2 regions of the Thioalkalivibrio versutus genome follow, and region 2 is predicted to be linked to the other one. Evidence: predicted binding sites of a transcription regulator. Region 2 holds the regulator's gene; the other holds the start of a gene.

Region 1 (7,625 bases), 1.2 Mb from region 2:
ATCGGGTGACATGGACGCCCTGGACAAGATGGGGCCGGTGCAATCGAAACTCGACGCCATCGACGGCTGGAGCCTGCAGAACCGGGTGGAGACCACGATTTCGCACCTGAGCCTGGATCCCGAGGCGCAGTTCGCCGCGCTGTCGGGCGGGCTGAAGCGACGGGTGTGGCTGGCGCGCGAGCTTGTGCAACGCCCGCAATTGCTGCTGCTCGACGAACCCACCAACCACCTGGACGTGGCCGCGATCCGCTGGCTGGAACAGTTCCTGATCGAAAGCGGACTGACCGTGGTATTCATCAGCCATGATCGCCAGTTCATGGAGAGCGTGGCCACGCGCATCCTCGAGCTGGACCGCGGGCATCTGTACGAGCACCCACCATCCATCGAGGCCTTCCGCGAGCGCCAGGCCGAAAGGTTGGAAACGGAGGCCACCCAGCGCGCGGAGTTCGACCGCAAGCTGGCCCAGGAGGAGGTCTGGGTGCGCCAGGGCATCAAGGCGCGACGCACCCGTAACGAAGGACGCGTGCGGGCACTCCAGGCATTGCGTCGCAAGCGTGCCGAACGTCGGGAACGCGGCGGCCAGGTGAAAATGAAGCTGAGTCCGGAGCAACGCTCCGGACGCCTGGTGATCGAGGCAGAACACGCCGATTTCGGCTACGACACCCCCATCGTGCGCGACGTGAACCTGCTGCTGCAGCGCGGGGATGCCCTGGGCATCGTCGGACCCAACGGGGCGGGCAAGACCACCCTGCTGCGCGGGCTCCTGGGCCAGATGGAGCCGCTCGCAGGCAGCGTCAAGCTGGGCACCCAGCTGGAGATCGCCTACTTCGACCAGGCCCGTGCCCGCCTGGACGAGGCGACCACGGTTCAGGATGCGGTCGGCGAGGGTCGCGACCGGGTCATGGTCAACGGCGAGAGCCGCCACATCCTGTCCTATCTGGAAGACTTCCTGTTCCCGCCCGCGCGTGCCCGCCAGCCGGTATCGGCGCTGTCGGGGGGCGAGCGCAACCGCCTGCTGCTGGCGAAGCTGTTCCTGCGCCCGGCGAACCTGCTGGTGCTCGACGAGCCGACCAACGACCTCGACGTGGAGACCCTGGAGCTGCTGGAGCAGCTGCTGATCGAGTACACCGGCACCGTTATCGTGGTCAGTCACGACCGCTCGTTCCTCGACAACGTCGCGACCTCCACCCTGGTCCTGCCGGGCGATGGCGCGGTCGAGGAGTTCGTCGGCGGCTGGTCCGACCTGCCCGAACGGGTCACCCGGCGCCTGCTGGAGGGCGAGTCCGGAGCGACCGCGAAGGCCGAGCCCGCGGCCAAACCCGCGGCGCCCGCACCCGAGCCGGCACCGGCGACCCCACGCAAACGGTCCTACAAGACCGCGCGCGAACTGGAGGCCCTGCCGGCACAGATCGAGGCCCTGGAACAGGAACAGCAAAGCCTGACCACGGCCATGACCGAGCCGGATGCCCTGCGCGACGGTGACCGCATGCGCGAACTGCAGACGCGGCTCGAAGCCGTCGAGTCAGAACTGGCCCTCTGCTACGAGCGCTGGGAACAGCTGGAATCCGACTAGGCCCCGGCACGTCTATCCTCCGGCGACTCCCTGAATAACCGGCTCAACTCTGAGCGCGGCCGGCCGTAACAGGGGTTGAATCACCACCTTTCGAGTCCGCGGTCGTAATGGCCGCGGCCGGTTCGTGAAGCGCCGGACACAAGGCGCCCAGAAGGAGTCATCGCATGCTGGACAAACTCTCCATTCGGGGGCTACTGATCGCCGGCTTTGGCCTGGTGGTTGCCATCCTGATCATCAACTCCCTGCTGGCCCTGCGCGCGATGAGTACGGGCAGCCAAGGGGTTGAGCAGCTCACCCAGGCCGACTACCCGGCGGTGGCCCGGGTCAACGACGTCGAGCAATTGCTGCAGGAGAGCGCGGCGTTTCTCGGGTTCTACCTGATGAGCGAGGAGCAGTCTCACCGCGACGCGTGGCAAAACGCGATGCGTGAACTCGATGGCGCAACCCGGGCCCTGAACGAGAACCCGGTGATCGCTGCCGACGAGGAACTGTCCGCCAGCGCAACCGAGGTCCGCCGCCTGGTCAACCAGTTCGCCAGCTTCGAGGACCGACTGATCGAGGTGGCCGAAAACCCCGCCGAAAACATGCCGGCGCTGGGCATCGCCAATGCCCGGGCCAACCCCGCCAGCCGCGAGATGACCCAGCAGACCAACATGATGATCAGCGCCGAGATGGGCCTCCCGCGCTTCCAGCGGTCCTGGGATCGTCTCGACACCCTGCATGACCTGCGTATGTCGGTGGTGCAGGTCACCTCGAACCTGCGCGGCTTTATCGCCTTCCGGGACGATGCATTCCGCGAGAATGTCCGACTGTTCTCGACCCGCACCAACGACATCACCGCACAACTGATGGACCAGTTCGACGATCTGGACTTCGAACAGCAGATCGCGCTGGAGGACTTCCAGGGGGCGCTGGACACCCAGAACACGGCGCTGGATGACCTGATCGAGATCCACGGCAGTGAACAGGCACTGCAAGACGCCTACCTGATCCGTACCGAGATCGGGCCCGTGCTGATCGAGGCGCGTGACCACCTCCAGGGACTCAGCGAGCGGATTACCAATCGCGCCGAGCGCAGCGCCGCCGCGCTGACCGCCGACATGCGCGCGACCCAGACCACCCAGGGCGTACTGGCCCTGATTGGCGTGATCCTGGGCTTGGCCGGCGCGGTGTTCATCATCCTGGTGGTCCGGCGCGCCCTGGCCCACTCGACCGCGGCACTCGAGGAGATCGCGGACGGCGACGGCGACCTGAGCCGCCGCCTGGACGAGAACGGCCTGATCGAAACCGCACAGCTGGGCCGGGCCTTCAACCGCTTCACCGACAAGATCGCCCAGGCCATCGGCAATGCCCGCGGCGGCACCGAGACGCTGAATCGCGCCACCGAGAACCTGAACCAGGAGGCCTACCAGGCCCGCGAGGCCGTCTCGCGCCAGCGCGACGAGACCGACCGCGTCGCCACCGCGATCAACGAACTGCAAAGCAGCGCCGAGGAGATCGCCCGCAACACCGATGCGACCTCCCAGGCGGGCCAGGAGGCCGGGAATGCAGTGAACAACGGCTCCGAGGTGATGAGCAAGAACATCGAGTCCATGGCCTCGCTGCTCGGGACGGTCGAACAGGCGGCCGACACCGTGGCCAAACTGGGCGAGGACTCGAAGCAGATCGGGACCATCCTCGAGGTGATCCGTGGCGTGGCCGAACAGACCAACCTGCTGGCCCTGAACGCGGCCATCGAGGCCGCCCGCGCCGGTGAACACGGCCGTGGCTTCGCGGTGGTGGCCGACGAGGTACGCAAGCTGGCGACCCGTACGCAGGAATCCACCGACGAGATCGAAACCATGATCGCGCGCCTGCAGTCCGCCACCACCAGCGCGGTGAAGGCCATGCAGCACGGCCAGGAAGAGGCCGAGGCCACCATGGAGCACACCTCCGAGGTGAACGGTGCCCTGCAACAGATCCGCCAGTCGGTGACCACGATCGTGGAGATGACCGAGCAGATCGCGGTCGCCTCGCGCGAACAGAGCACGGTAGTCGAGGACATCAACCGCAACATCGTGCAGATCTCCGACGAGGCGGATCAGTCGGCCAATACCGCCGACCGCGTCAGCGCCGCCTCCGACGAGCTCAAGCAGGTAGAGAAGGAGATCCAGCAGGCACTGGCCCAGTTCCGGCTCTGACCGGGCGGGTTACAGACTCCGGGCCTCCAGCCAGTTCCGGGCGGCGCGACGCAACCTTCGGGTGACGCCGCGCCGCCCGGAAACCTCCAGCTCGCGTGCCAGTCGGTCCCAGTCGATGGGCTGCGCCAGGCTCGCCTCGAGCAGCTGACCTTCCGGCTCGTCCGGCGGCGCCACCGCCAACTGCCGCAGCAACGCGGGAAGCGCCCACTCCAGGGGCCGCGCCCGCTGGGAAAAGGCTCGGACCTCCTTCAGATCCGCCACCGGGTCAACCAGCGACAAGCAACAATCGCCCTCCGCATCCTGATCCCCGAGGACTTCGCTCACCATGGCCGCGGTGGTGTCCGGCAGGAACCGTGGATGCCACACCGGCCAGTCGCGCCGAAAGGCCGCCAGTGCTTGTTGCAGCCGGGGCTGCAATCGGGGCGCGGTCGCACGCAGGACCACGCCGCTCACCTGGCCACTGGCCGCATCCGGCTGGATGCCGACTCGCACCAGGCCATAACCCGCGCGCTGCCAAAGGTGCAGCAACACAGGTTGCAGCCCGAAACTCGCGCCAATCAGCGCCACCCCCTTGGCACCAGCCCGGTCCTCGACCGCACGCAACAGACGCCCCCCCAGGCCCAGCCCCTGCCAGTGCGGATGCACCGCAATGCGCTGAATGCGCCACGCGCCCTCCCCCGCCAGGTCGAAGTCACCCCGGGCCGCAACGGTGCACGGCAGGAAATGCCCCTGCGGGCGCCGTTCGCCCGACCAAACCGCTTCGGCTAGCGCGCGCTCCAGTCCCCCCTCTTCCTGGATCAGAACCACCCCGAACAGGGCGCCATCCGCCGCCCCTTCCAGCAGCAGCAGGTGAACACCCGCATCATCCAGCCAGCGCGCCAGATCGGAGGGCCGTGTGCGGTAATGGGCGTCCGCCAGCAGGCCCATTACCGCCTCCAGGGTTTGCGGCGTGTCCGCGAGCGCCGCGCCCGTGCTCCAGCGCAGCCGCACGGCCTGGGAGACCGGGGGGCGACTCGCCGCCTCCAACAGGAACAGCCGATTCAGCCAGTCCTCGAGCGGATCGCCCGGAGCCCAGCGAACCGGTGTATCCAGGGTCTGTAGCCGTACGCGAAAGCCCGCCCCCTCCAGGGCCGGCAGCACACGCAGCCGAAAGCCCTGCCCGCTCCCCTCGAAGCCGCCGGTCGTGGTCGCCAGCACCAGGCGCCGTGCCAACCGGGCCAACTGAAGCAGGCGCTCGACCGGCATGCTCGCAGCCTCGTCGATGATCAAGGTATCCAGCGGTTCCGCCTGTTCCAGCAAAACGTCCGGGGCCCGGTAGTACCGTTCCGGCGCGGGTGTCCAATGTCGGGCGCGTGCCAGCAATGCGTCCACGGCCCGTGGTCCCGGCGCCGTCAGCGTGATCGTGGATTCGCCGCGCTGCAGTGCCGTGCCCAGGAACTCGCCCAGCAGGGTCGACTTGCCGCGGCCACGCGGGGCGGTCAACGCCACACATTCGCCCGGCGCGAGTCCCGCCAAATGCCCCAGCGCGACGGCCTGATCCGGCGTCCACGCAAACGGGCCCGCCGCCCTCGGCATGATTCCGGGCCGTCGATCCGCCGACGGTGGCTCCACCGTCCGCACCCACGGCTCGGCCAGCGCCGCCTGCCAGCGGCGGGCAAACGCCCCGTCTCCGCCGGTGCCGTCGAGGATGACCAGGGTGCCACCGCCGAGCAGCAGGCCTGCGACCGTGACCAGCGCGTCCACCGCGAGCGGTTGCCCGGCCTCGAATACCAGGGCCTGTACCTCGTGCCCCAGCCAATGCCCAGCCTGCGCCGGTGCCACATGTGGCACCCCGTCGGGCGGCGAGCGGCCCACCCACAGCACCGGCCCCTCCACCGCCGCAGCCCGCAGCCAGTTCGCAGCCACCTGACAGGCTGCGGCATCGGTGGTCAGGCGATAGAGCGTACGGGCCTGCATATCGGCGGCTCCTTCCGATCAAATGACACGTGAGACAAGCGGGTTTCCTGAGCTGAAAGCGGCGAGATGTCCAGACTGTCGAGCCAAAAATCCAGCCCTTTATCGGCTGATCAAGGTGAAGTGCGTCTCAAGTTTTCTTGCTCCCAGCCGTACAAGATTTCTACACAGGACTGGAACAAGCCTGTACAAAACCTGTACAGTGTTCACCCAGACAAGAGAAGGTTACTGCAGATGACCCCCATTGCGTTGCCGGAACGCCTGCGCATCGATACCGCAGCCGAATGCTGGCAGGAACTGCGCGCGGCACTGGATGCCGGCGAAGACCTGCAGCTGGACTCGGCGGCTGTGAATGATGTGGACGCCGCCGGCGTGCAGGTCCTGCTGATGGCCCGCCATTCGGCCGCCCGCAAGGCGCAAGGCTGTTCGCTCATCGGGACCAGCGCGGTTCTGGCCCAGGCCCTGCAGGCACTGGGCGCACCCGAAGACGGTTTTGCGTCGAGCGCCGCACAACACGACGACAAGGATTCAGGAGACATCAATGGCTAAGGTTCTGGTGGTGGACGATTCCGCCTCGATGCGCCAGATGGTCGCATTCACCCTCAAGCAGGCCGGGCACGAGGTCGTCGAGGGCCGCGACGGCAAGGATGGCCTGAGCAAGGCCCAGGGCGCCAAGGCGGATCTGGTGATCACGGACGTGAACATGCCCGCCATGGACGGCCTGCAGCTGACCCGCGAGCTGCGCAAGCTGGGCGACTACAAGTTCACCCCCATTCTGGTGCTCACCACCGAGGCCGGGCCGGAGAAGAAGCAGGAAGGCAAGGCGGCCGGCGCGACGGGCTGGCTGGTCAAGCCGTTTGACCCCGACCAGCTGATGAACACCGTGAACCGGGTGCTGCGCTAGTCATGTCGATCGACATGGCCCAGTTCATCGATGCCTTTCTCGAGGAGAGCTTCGAGGGGCTGGAGCGCATGGAGACCGAACTCCTCGCGCTGGACGACGGCGACCCGGAGACGCTGAACACGATCTTCCGCTGCGCCCACTCGATCAAGGGCGGAGCCGGGACCTTCGGGTTCGGCGCGATCTCCGGGTTCACCCATGGCGTGGAGACCCTGCTGGACCGCATGCGCAACGGCGAGCAGGAGGTGGCCCCGGAGACGGTGAACCTCCTCCTGCGCGCGGTGGACACTCTGCGCGCGCAATTGCACGCCGCCCGCGATGGCGGCGAGGCCGACCCCGCCGAGGTAGCCGAAGTGCGCGCCCTGATCGAGGCCCACCTGGGAGATGCCGTGCCCGCCAGCGAAGCCGGGAACCCGCCGGCAGCCGGTGGCGGCGATAGTACCGATGGCTCCAGCGGCGGGGATCACGGTGGCCCGCGCGGCTGGCGAATCCACTTCCGGCCCTACGCGGACCTGATGCGCACCGGCAACGACCCCCTGCGCATGTTCGAAGTGCTGGAGGAACTGGGCAGGCTGACCGTGCACTGCGACACCGACCGCCTGCCGGACAGCGTCGATGCCTTCGATCCGGAGGACTGCCACCTCGCCTGGACCCTGGAGCTGGAAGGCGATGCCACCCGCGACCAGATCCAGGAGGTCTTCGAATGGGTCGAGGACGAATGCGATCTGGAGATCGAGCCTCTCGAATCGGGCGGCGACTCGGGCGGCGACTCGGGCGGCGAACCGACCGCTGATGCGCCCGCACTAACCCCCGAGACGGCCGCACCATCCGACAGCCAGCCGGAGACACCGGCCGCACGCGGCGCCAGTGGCACACGCGGCTCGGAGTCCAGCTCCATGCGGGTGAACACCGGCAAGATCGACGCCCTGATCGACATGGTGGGCGAACTGGTCATCACCCAGTCAATGCTGACCGACATCAGCGAACAACTCGAGGAAGACCCTTCGCAGATGGAGGC
Region 2 (7,625 bases):
CTCGGTTACGAGCCTGTTCATCAGGGCATCATCCATGCCGCCCAGCTGGTTATGGGAACCTTCATCGCGGTCTCGGCGGCCCTGATCGTGGTCGCCGCCATTGATGCGCCGTTCCAGATGTGGAATCACCAGAAGCAACTGCGCATGACCCGCCAGGAGGTCAAGGACGAGTACAAGGAGACCGACGGCAAGCCGGAGGTCAAGCAAAAGATCCGTCAGTTGCAGCAGGAGATGGCGCAGCGGCGAATGATGGAAGAGGTCCCCAAGGCCGACGTGATCATCACCAACCCGACCCACTACGCCGTGGCTATCGTCTACGAGGCCTCGCGCATGGCGGCACCGAAGGTGGTGGCCAAGGGCGTCGACGAGGTGGCCGCCTCGATCCGTGCAGTCGGGGACGAACACGCGATCATCCGCGTCGAGGCCCCGCGCGTGGCCCGCGCCATCTACTTCACCACCGATCTGAACCAGGAAGTGCCCAACGGTCTGTTCGTGGCCGTGGCCCGCATCCTGGCGTACGTCTACCAGCTCAAGCGGGCCGATGCCGACGCGCAGATGCCGGATGACCTTCCAGTACCCGAGGACTATCTCGATCCTGACAAGCAACGCGGCCCGCGGAGGGATCGCTAATGGCCTTCTTTGACCGTCTGGGTAACGTGGGCAAGTGGGGGCTGGGGGCGCCGATCCTGCTGATCGCGATGCTCTCGATGATGGTGCTGCCGCTGCCGCCGCTGGCGCTGGATGTGCTGTTCACCTTCAATATCGCGCTGTCGCTGGTGGTGATCATGGTTGCGGTGTACACCCCGCGGCCGCTGGAATTCGCGGTCTTCCCGACCGTGTTGCTGGTCGCCACGCTGCTGCGCCTGGCGCTGAACATCGCCTCCACCCGCGTGATCCTGCTGGAAGGCCACACCGGCACGGATGCCGCCGGCAAGGTCATCCAGGCCTTCGGCGACTTCGTGGTCGGCGGCAACTACACCGTGGGGCTGGTGGTGTTCGCGATCCTGATCATCATCAACTTCGTGGTGGTGACCAAGGGGGCCGGGCGTGTGTCCGAGGTCAGCGCCCGCTTTACCCTGGATTCCATGCCCGGCAAGCAGATGGCGATCGACGCCGACCTGAACGCCGGCATCCTGACTCAGGAAGAGGCGCGCAAGCGCCGCGAGGAGATTGCCAGCGAGGCGGACTTCTACGGCTCCATGGACGGTGCCTCCAAGTTCGTCCGCGGCGATGCCATCGCGGGGATCCTGATCCTGTTCGTAAACATCATCGGCGGGCTCACCATCGGTGCGGTGCAGCACGGCATGTCGATCGGCGATGCCGCGACCAACTACGTGTTGCTGACCATCGGCGACGGCATCGTTGCCCAGATCCCGTCGCTGGTGCTGTCCTCCGCCACCGCGATCATCGTGACCCGCGTGACCAGCAGCCAGGACATGGGCCAGCAGGTGTACGGGCAGATGTTCTCCAACCCGCGGGTCCTGTACGTCGCCGGTGGCGTGATCGGCGCGCTGGGCGTCGTGCCGGGCATGCCGAACGCCGTGTTCCTGGGGCTGGCGGCGTTGATCTTTGGCTGGGCCTACCTGCTCAAGCGGCGGAGCCGCGAGGCCGAGGTGGAAGTGGAACGCATCCCGCAGGAAGACGAAGGCGGGGCTCGTTCGGAGGATCGCGACCTGACCTGGGAAGACGTCCCGCCGGTGGACCTGGTCTCCCTCGAGGTCGGCTACCGCCTGATCCCCTTGGTGGACCGTACCCAGGACGGTCAGTTGATGGGCCGGATCAAGGGCGTGCGGCGCAAGCTGTCGCAGGAGCTCGGTTTCCTGCTGCAGCCTGTGCACATCCGCGACAACCTGGAGCTCAGTCCGAACGCCTATCGGATCAGCCTGCTGGGGGTCACCGTGGCCGAAGCCGAGGTGTTCCCCGACCGCGAACTGGCGATCAATCCGGGCGAGGTCTTCGGCACCGTGCCGGGCACCCCGACCAAGGACCCGACCTTCAACCTGGATGCCCTGTGGATCGACCCGTCGGATCGCGACCAGGCCCAGGGCGCCGGCTATACCGTGGTCGACTGTTCCACGGTGATTGCGACGCATCTGTCGCAGGTGTTCCGCGAGAACGCCCACCGCCTGATCGGGCACGAGGAGGCACAGCACCTGCTGGATCAGCTGGCGCGGCATTCGCCGAAGCTGGTGGAGAACCTCGTGCCCAAGACCCTGTCGCTTTCGATCGTGCTGAAGGTGTTGCAGAACCTGCTGGCCGAGCAGGTCTCGATCCGCGACCTGCGCACGATCGCCGAAACCCTGGCAGACGACGGGGTGAAGAGTCAGGATCCCGGCACTTTGACCGCAGCGGTGCGCGTCGCGCTGTCGCGTTCCATCGTCCAGGACCTTGTGGGACCGGAGGATGAGCTGCCATTGATTGCCCTGGACCCATCGCTGGAACAGCTCTTGCATAAGTCCCTGCAGGGCAGCTCGGGTGGCACGGTTGGACTGGAGCCCGGGCTGGCGGAACGGTTGCAGCGTTCGGTTGCGGACGCGGCGCGCCGCCAGGAGACGGCCGGCCAAGCGGCGATCCTGGTGGTGGCACCGGAGATCCGTTCCTGGATTGCCGGCTGGTTGCGCGGCGCGGTTCGCAGCCTGACCGTCCTGGCGTTTACCGAGATCCCCGACAACCGGCGGATTCGGGTAGTGGCCACGGTCGGTCAGGAAGAAACGGCGAAGCAGTCCGCATGAGACATAGGGGTTCCGCCGCGTGAGCGGCGCAGGAGATCAAAGCATGAATGTCAGACGATATCGGGCCCGGGACATGCGCGACGCCATGCGTCAGGTGCGCGAACAACAGGGAGAGGATGCCGTGATCCTCTCCAGTCGCCGGGTGGATGGCTGGTTGGAGGTGGTCGCCGCCCTGGAGGATGGCGAGTCCTCGGAGCCGGTGCGCGAGCCGGAGGCCGCAAAGCCGGCCCGCGAGGCGCGAACCGCCGACCGCGCCCCGAATTCGGCGGCCCCTTCGTGGCCGGCCGATCCCGAGCTCACCGCGATGCGCCAGGAGTTGCGTGACCTGCGCAGCTTGATGACGCGTCAGTATGCGGAGAGTGACGAGGCTCGCTGGGCGGCCCGTCACCCCCTGGCGGCCGAATGCAAGGTCCGCCTGATCGACCGCGGCTTCAGTGAATCGCTGGCCCGCAGCCTGGCGGGCAGCATCCTCGATGACAGCTCCCCCGAGCAGGCTTGGGAGCGTCTCCGCGCGCGGCTTTCGGGTGCGATTGCCACGCATCGCCCGGCGATCCTGGACGAGGGCGGGCTGCTGGCGATGGTGGGGCCGACCGGTGTCGGCAAGACCACCACGCTGGCACGGATCGCGTTGCGCCAGATCCGTCGGATGGGACCGGATTCGGTTACGCTGGTGACCCTGGACAGCCAGCGCATCGGTGCCACACGGCAGCTGCAAGCCTTTGCACAGATGGCGGGGATCTCGGTGCGCGTGCTGCAGAATGCGCGCGAACTGCGCGATCTGGCGCGGCGCGTGGACGATGGCCACCTGATCCTGGTGGATACCGCCGGGCAGGCGCCGCGCGCGGTGGAGGAGGAGTCGCTGTTCGCGCATCTGCCGCCGGATATCCGTGCCGAGAGCTGGTTGGTTGTGTCGGCCACGACCCAGGGCAGTACCTTGCGGCGGGTGCTGGACGCGTTTCGCAAGGCGGATCCCTCGGCGCTGGTGCTGACCAAACTGGACGAGGCAGAACAGCTGGGCGAGGTCCTGTCGGTCCTGCTGGACCAGCACCTGGGGCTTGGGTTTGTAAGCGATGGCCAGCGCATCGCCGAGGATTTTCACCGGGTCGATACGGGGTATCTGACCCGCCTGGCACTGGACGACGATGCCGAGGGTGCGCAGGCGGGTGGCAATGCCCGCGAGACCTGGGCCGCCGAACGGCTGGCCGAAATGGAAGCGCCGCGACGCTCGCGCTCGCCGCTGCGCCCGGCGCAGGGGGCCGAGCCGGCCACACTGGAACTGATTCAGCCGGTTGGAAAGGGGCGTTATGCCACGCACTAACAAGCCGTTGAAGGTCATTGCGGTCGCCTCGGGCAAGGGCGGCGTGGGCAAGACCAACGTGTCGGTCAATCTGGCGGTCGGCCTGGCCCGGTTGGGCCGCGAGGTGATGCTGTTCGATGCGGATCTGGGCCTGGCCAACGTGGACCTGTTGCTCGGGATGCGCCCGGAGCGCACCCTGCACGACCTGGTGACCGGCGCCGTGGACAGCCTGGACGATGTCCTGGTTCAGGGGCCGGACGGGGTGAAGGTGGTCCCGTCGGCCTCCGGTATCGCGGCGATGGCGAATCTTACGCCGGCCGAGCACGCGGGGCTGATCCATGCCTTCAGCGCCTACCGCAAGCCGCTGGATGTCCTGATCGTGGACACTGCTGCAGGCCTGCAGGAGTCGGTGACTTCGTTCTGCCGGGCGGTACAGGAGACCCTTGTGGTGGTCTGCGACGAGCCGGCTTCGATTACCGATGCCTATGCCCTGATCAAGGTGCTGCATCGTGACCACGGGCTGCGGCGTTTCCGCATGGTCACCAACATGGTCAGCGGACGCGAGGGTGCGGAGCGGCTGATGCAGAAACTCAATACCGTCTGTGGCAATTACCTGCCGGAGGTGGTCCTGGATCTGGCCGGCTATATCCCGATGGACGAACATCTGCGCAAGTCCGTGCAGAAAAGGGCACCGGTGGTTCAGCAGTATCCCGGCAGTCCGGCCGGCAAGGCGTTTGCCGAACTGGCACGCACGGTGGACCGCTGGCCGGTTGGTGGGGGTGACCACGGGGGCGTCGGGTTCTTCGTGGAACGAATGCTGCAGAGTGCATGATGACGACGCGTAATCGACTTTCCGGCTACCAGGCGACGTCCACCGCGACCGGTGGACACGAGAAGTTGATTGCCGATCACGTTGAACTGGTGCATCGCATCGCGCACCACCTGATGGCCCGTCTGCCGGCCTCGGTCCAGGTCGATGATCTGATCCAGGCCGGCATGATCGGCCTTCTGGAGGCGGCGCGGCAGTTCGAGGGCGGGCAGGGGGCGACCTTTGCCACCTACGCCGGAATCCGCATCCGCGGTGCGATGATCGACGAATTGCGTCGCAGTGACTGGACGCCGCGTTCGGTGCACCGCAACAGCCGGCGTATTGCCGCCGCGATCCAGAGTGTCGAGGCCCGTGAGGGGCGTGCGGCGCGTGGGAGCGAAGTGGCGGCCGAGCTGGACGTGGCGATCGATGACTATTACGACATGCTCAAGGACCATGCCGGGGCCCATCTGTTTGCGCTGGACGATCTGGGTGGCGGGGATGACGGGGCCGATCGTGTGATCGAGGGGCAGGAAGTCTCTCCGTCGCGTAGCCTTGAGGCTGGCGAGTTTCGCGAGGAGTTGGCCGAGGCCCTTGGGGATCTGCCTGAACGCGAACGCCTGGTGCTGTCGCTGTATTACACCGAAGAACTGAATCTGCGCGAGATCGGGGCTGTTCTGGGCGTGACCGAGTCGCGCGTGAGCCAGATTCGCAGCCAGGCGGTCATCCGGCTGCGCGCGCGCATGGGGTCGTGGCTCGAAGACGGCACGGCTTTGCAGTTATTCTAAAACTCACCTTACGAATCCCGGAGTGACGTGTGGACAAGGGAATGAAAATTCTCATCGTGGACGATTTTTCCACGATGCGGCGCATTATCAAGAACCTCTTGCGCGATCTTGGCTTCAATAATACGCAGGAAGCCGACGACGGCAGCACCGCGCTGCCGATGCTGCAAAATGGTGATTTCGACTTCCTGATTACCGACTGGAACATGCCCAATATGCCGGGCATCGACCTGCTGAAGGCCGTCCGGGCGGATGCCAACCTGAAGTCGATGCCGGTGCTGATGGTGACGGCCGAGGCCAAGCGCGACCAGATCGTGGAGGCTGCGGAGGCAGGTGTGAACGGTTACGTGGTCAAGCCGTTTACCGCCGAAACGCTGAAGGAAAAGATCGACAAGATCTTCGAACGTATTGAAGCACAGGGCTAAGCATCGCCCAGTGATGAATACGGACGACGTCCGTCTCGCTTGCGCGGGTAGACGTGACCCGGCTCCTTCGGCGCCGTACCAGCAAGAGGCTCCTCATGACTGAACAGGAACACCCCCCACGCGACGGCCAGCTCGAGCTGGCCCGGCAACTGGTGCAGACGCTCGAGGCGGGCGACGACGCGGCGGCACGCGCGCTGGTGCAGGATCTAGCGCGTCCTTACGACCGCGAGCTCTTCGACGAACTGGGCAAGCTGACGCGCGACCTTCACGAGGCCTTGCAAAGCTTCCGTGGCGACTCGCGCCTGGTAGAGCTGACCCAGGCGGAGATCCCGGATGCGAAGGAACGCCTGAACTACGTGGTCACCATGACCGAGCAGGCCGCGCACGCCACGATGGGCGCCATCGAATCGAGCCTGCCGATCGCCGAGTCGTTCAGCCAGCAGGCGGCCGACTTGACCGCCAAATGGACGCGCTTTCGCAACCGGCAGCTCTCGGTGGACGAATTCCGCGATTTCGCGCGTGAGCTGGACAGCTTCTTCGGGCAGGCGGGCGAGGACGCCGAGGAATTGCGGCGGCTGCTCTCCGAGGTGTTGATGGCACAAAGTTATCAGGACATTACCGGCCAGGTGATTCGCCGCGTGATCCAGCTGGTGACCGACCTCGAAGAGAACCTCGTTACCCTGATTCGGCTCTCCAGCGGGCGCATGGAGCAGGTCGAAGCGGCCGAAGCGTCCCTGGAGCGTGGCGAAGAAGACCGCGAGGCGGACCGCAAGGGCCACGGCCCCAGTGTGCCCAAGACTCAAGATTCCAGCGCAGATGTCGTTCAAGGACAGGACGAGGTGGACGATCTGCTATCAAGCCTGGGCTTCTAGCAGTGCCCCCCATACGACTGGCGCCACGGGACCGGAGAGACTGAATGGCCATCGACCCCAATGACGAAATCCTTCAGGACTTCCTGATCGAGGCCGGGGAACTGCTGGAGGGGCTCAACGAGCAACTCATCGACCTGGAACAGAATCCGGACGACCGGGATCTGTTGAATGCGGTCTTTCGAAGCTTCCACACCATCAAGGGGGGCGCCGGGTTCTTGAGCCTGGATCCGCTGGTGACGGTGTGTCATCACGCCGAGGACGTCTTCAATCTGCTGCGCAACGGCGAACGCCGGGCCGATAGCCATCTGATGGACACCATGCTCCGCGTGCTGGACTCCCTGAACGTCATGTTCGGGGATCTGCGCTCCGGCGTGGACCCGACCCCCGCCGATGCCGCGGTGGTCGAGGACCTGCGGCGCATGGCAAAAAACGAAGACGTGGCCGGAGATACCGCCACGGCGCCGCCCGCGCCTGAACCGGAGCCCGTCCCCGAGCCCGTCCCCGAGCCACAGGCCTCGGCCCCCGGCGACGCCATGGTGGGCGGCGGGGAGGAGATCACGGACGACGAGTTCGAGGCCCTGCTGGATACGTTGCATGGTGACGGCGCCCCGGCACCCGTGGACGCGGCCGTGTCGGGCGGCGCCGGGGCCAGCGACGACTCGGGCGGTGATCTGATCAGCGACGACGAGTTCGAGAATTTGTTGGA

The links. Region 2 encodes FliA, which starts transcription of late flagellar genes. Its sites were predicted from a motif close to GCTAAAGTTNNNNNNNNNNCNGCCGATA; they were not measured.
Region 1: TVD_RS00665 (methyl-accepting chemotaxis protein) is a predicted target of FliA. The motif match lies at 1,615-1,642, and genes of this name have one in related genera.

Annotation. Positions count from the first base shown of each region.
Region 1 covers NZ_CP011367.1:142,944-150,568, reverse strand. The annotation lists gene TVD_RS00670 (ATP-binding cassette domain-containing protein) at 1-1,573, shown strand, start outside; gene TVD_RS00665 (methyl-accepting chemotaxis protein) at 1,738-3,753, shown strand; gene TVD_RS00660 (GNAT family N-acetyltransferase) at 3,763-5,709, opposite strand; gene TVD_RS00655 (STAS domain-containing protein) at 5,941-6,255, shown strand; gene TVD_RS00650 (response regulator) at 6,248-6,610, shown strand; gene TVD_RS00645 (chemotaxis protein CheA) at 6,613-7,625, shown strand, end outside.
Region 2 covers NZ_CP011367.1:1,366,746-1,374,370, forward strand. The annotation lists gene flhB (flagellar biosynthesis protein FlhB) at 1-630, shown strand, start outside; gene flhA (flagellar biosynthesis protein FlhA) at 630-2,732, shown strand; gene flhF (flagellar biosynthesis GTPase FlhF) at 2,806-4,050, shown strand; gene TVD_RS06330 (MinD/ParA family protein) at 4,037-4,861, shown strand; gene TVD_RS06335 (RNA polymerase sigma factor FliA) at 4,858-5,625, shown strand; gene cheY (chemotaxis response regulator CheY) at 5,667-6,047, shown strand; gene TVD_RS06345 (protein phosphatase CheZ) at 6,143-6,919, shown strand; gene TVD_RS06350 (chemotaxis protein CheA) at 6,964-7,625, shown strand, end outside.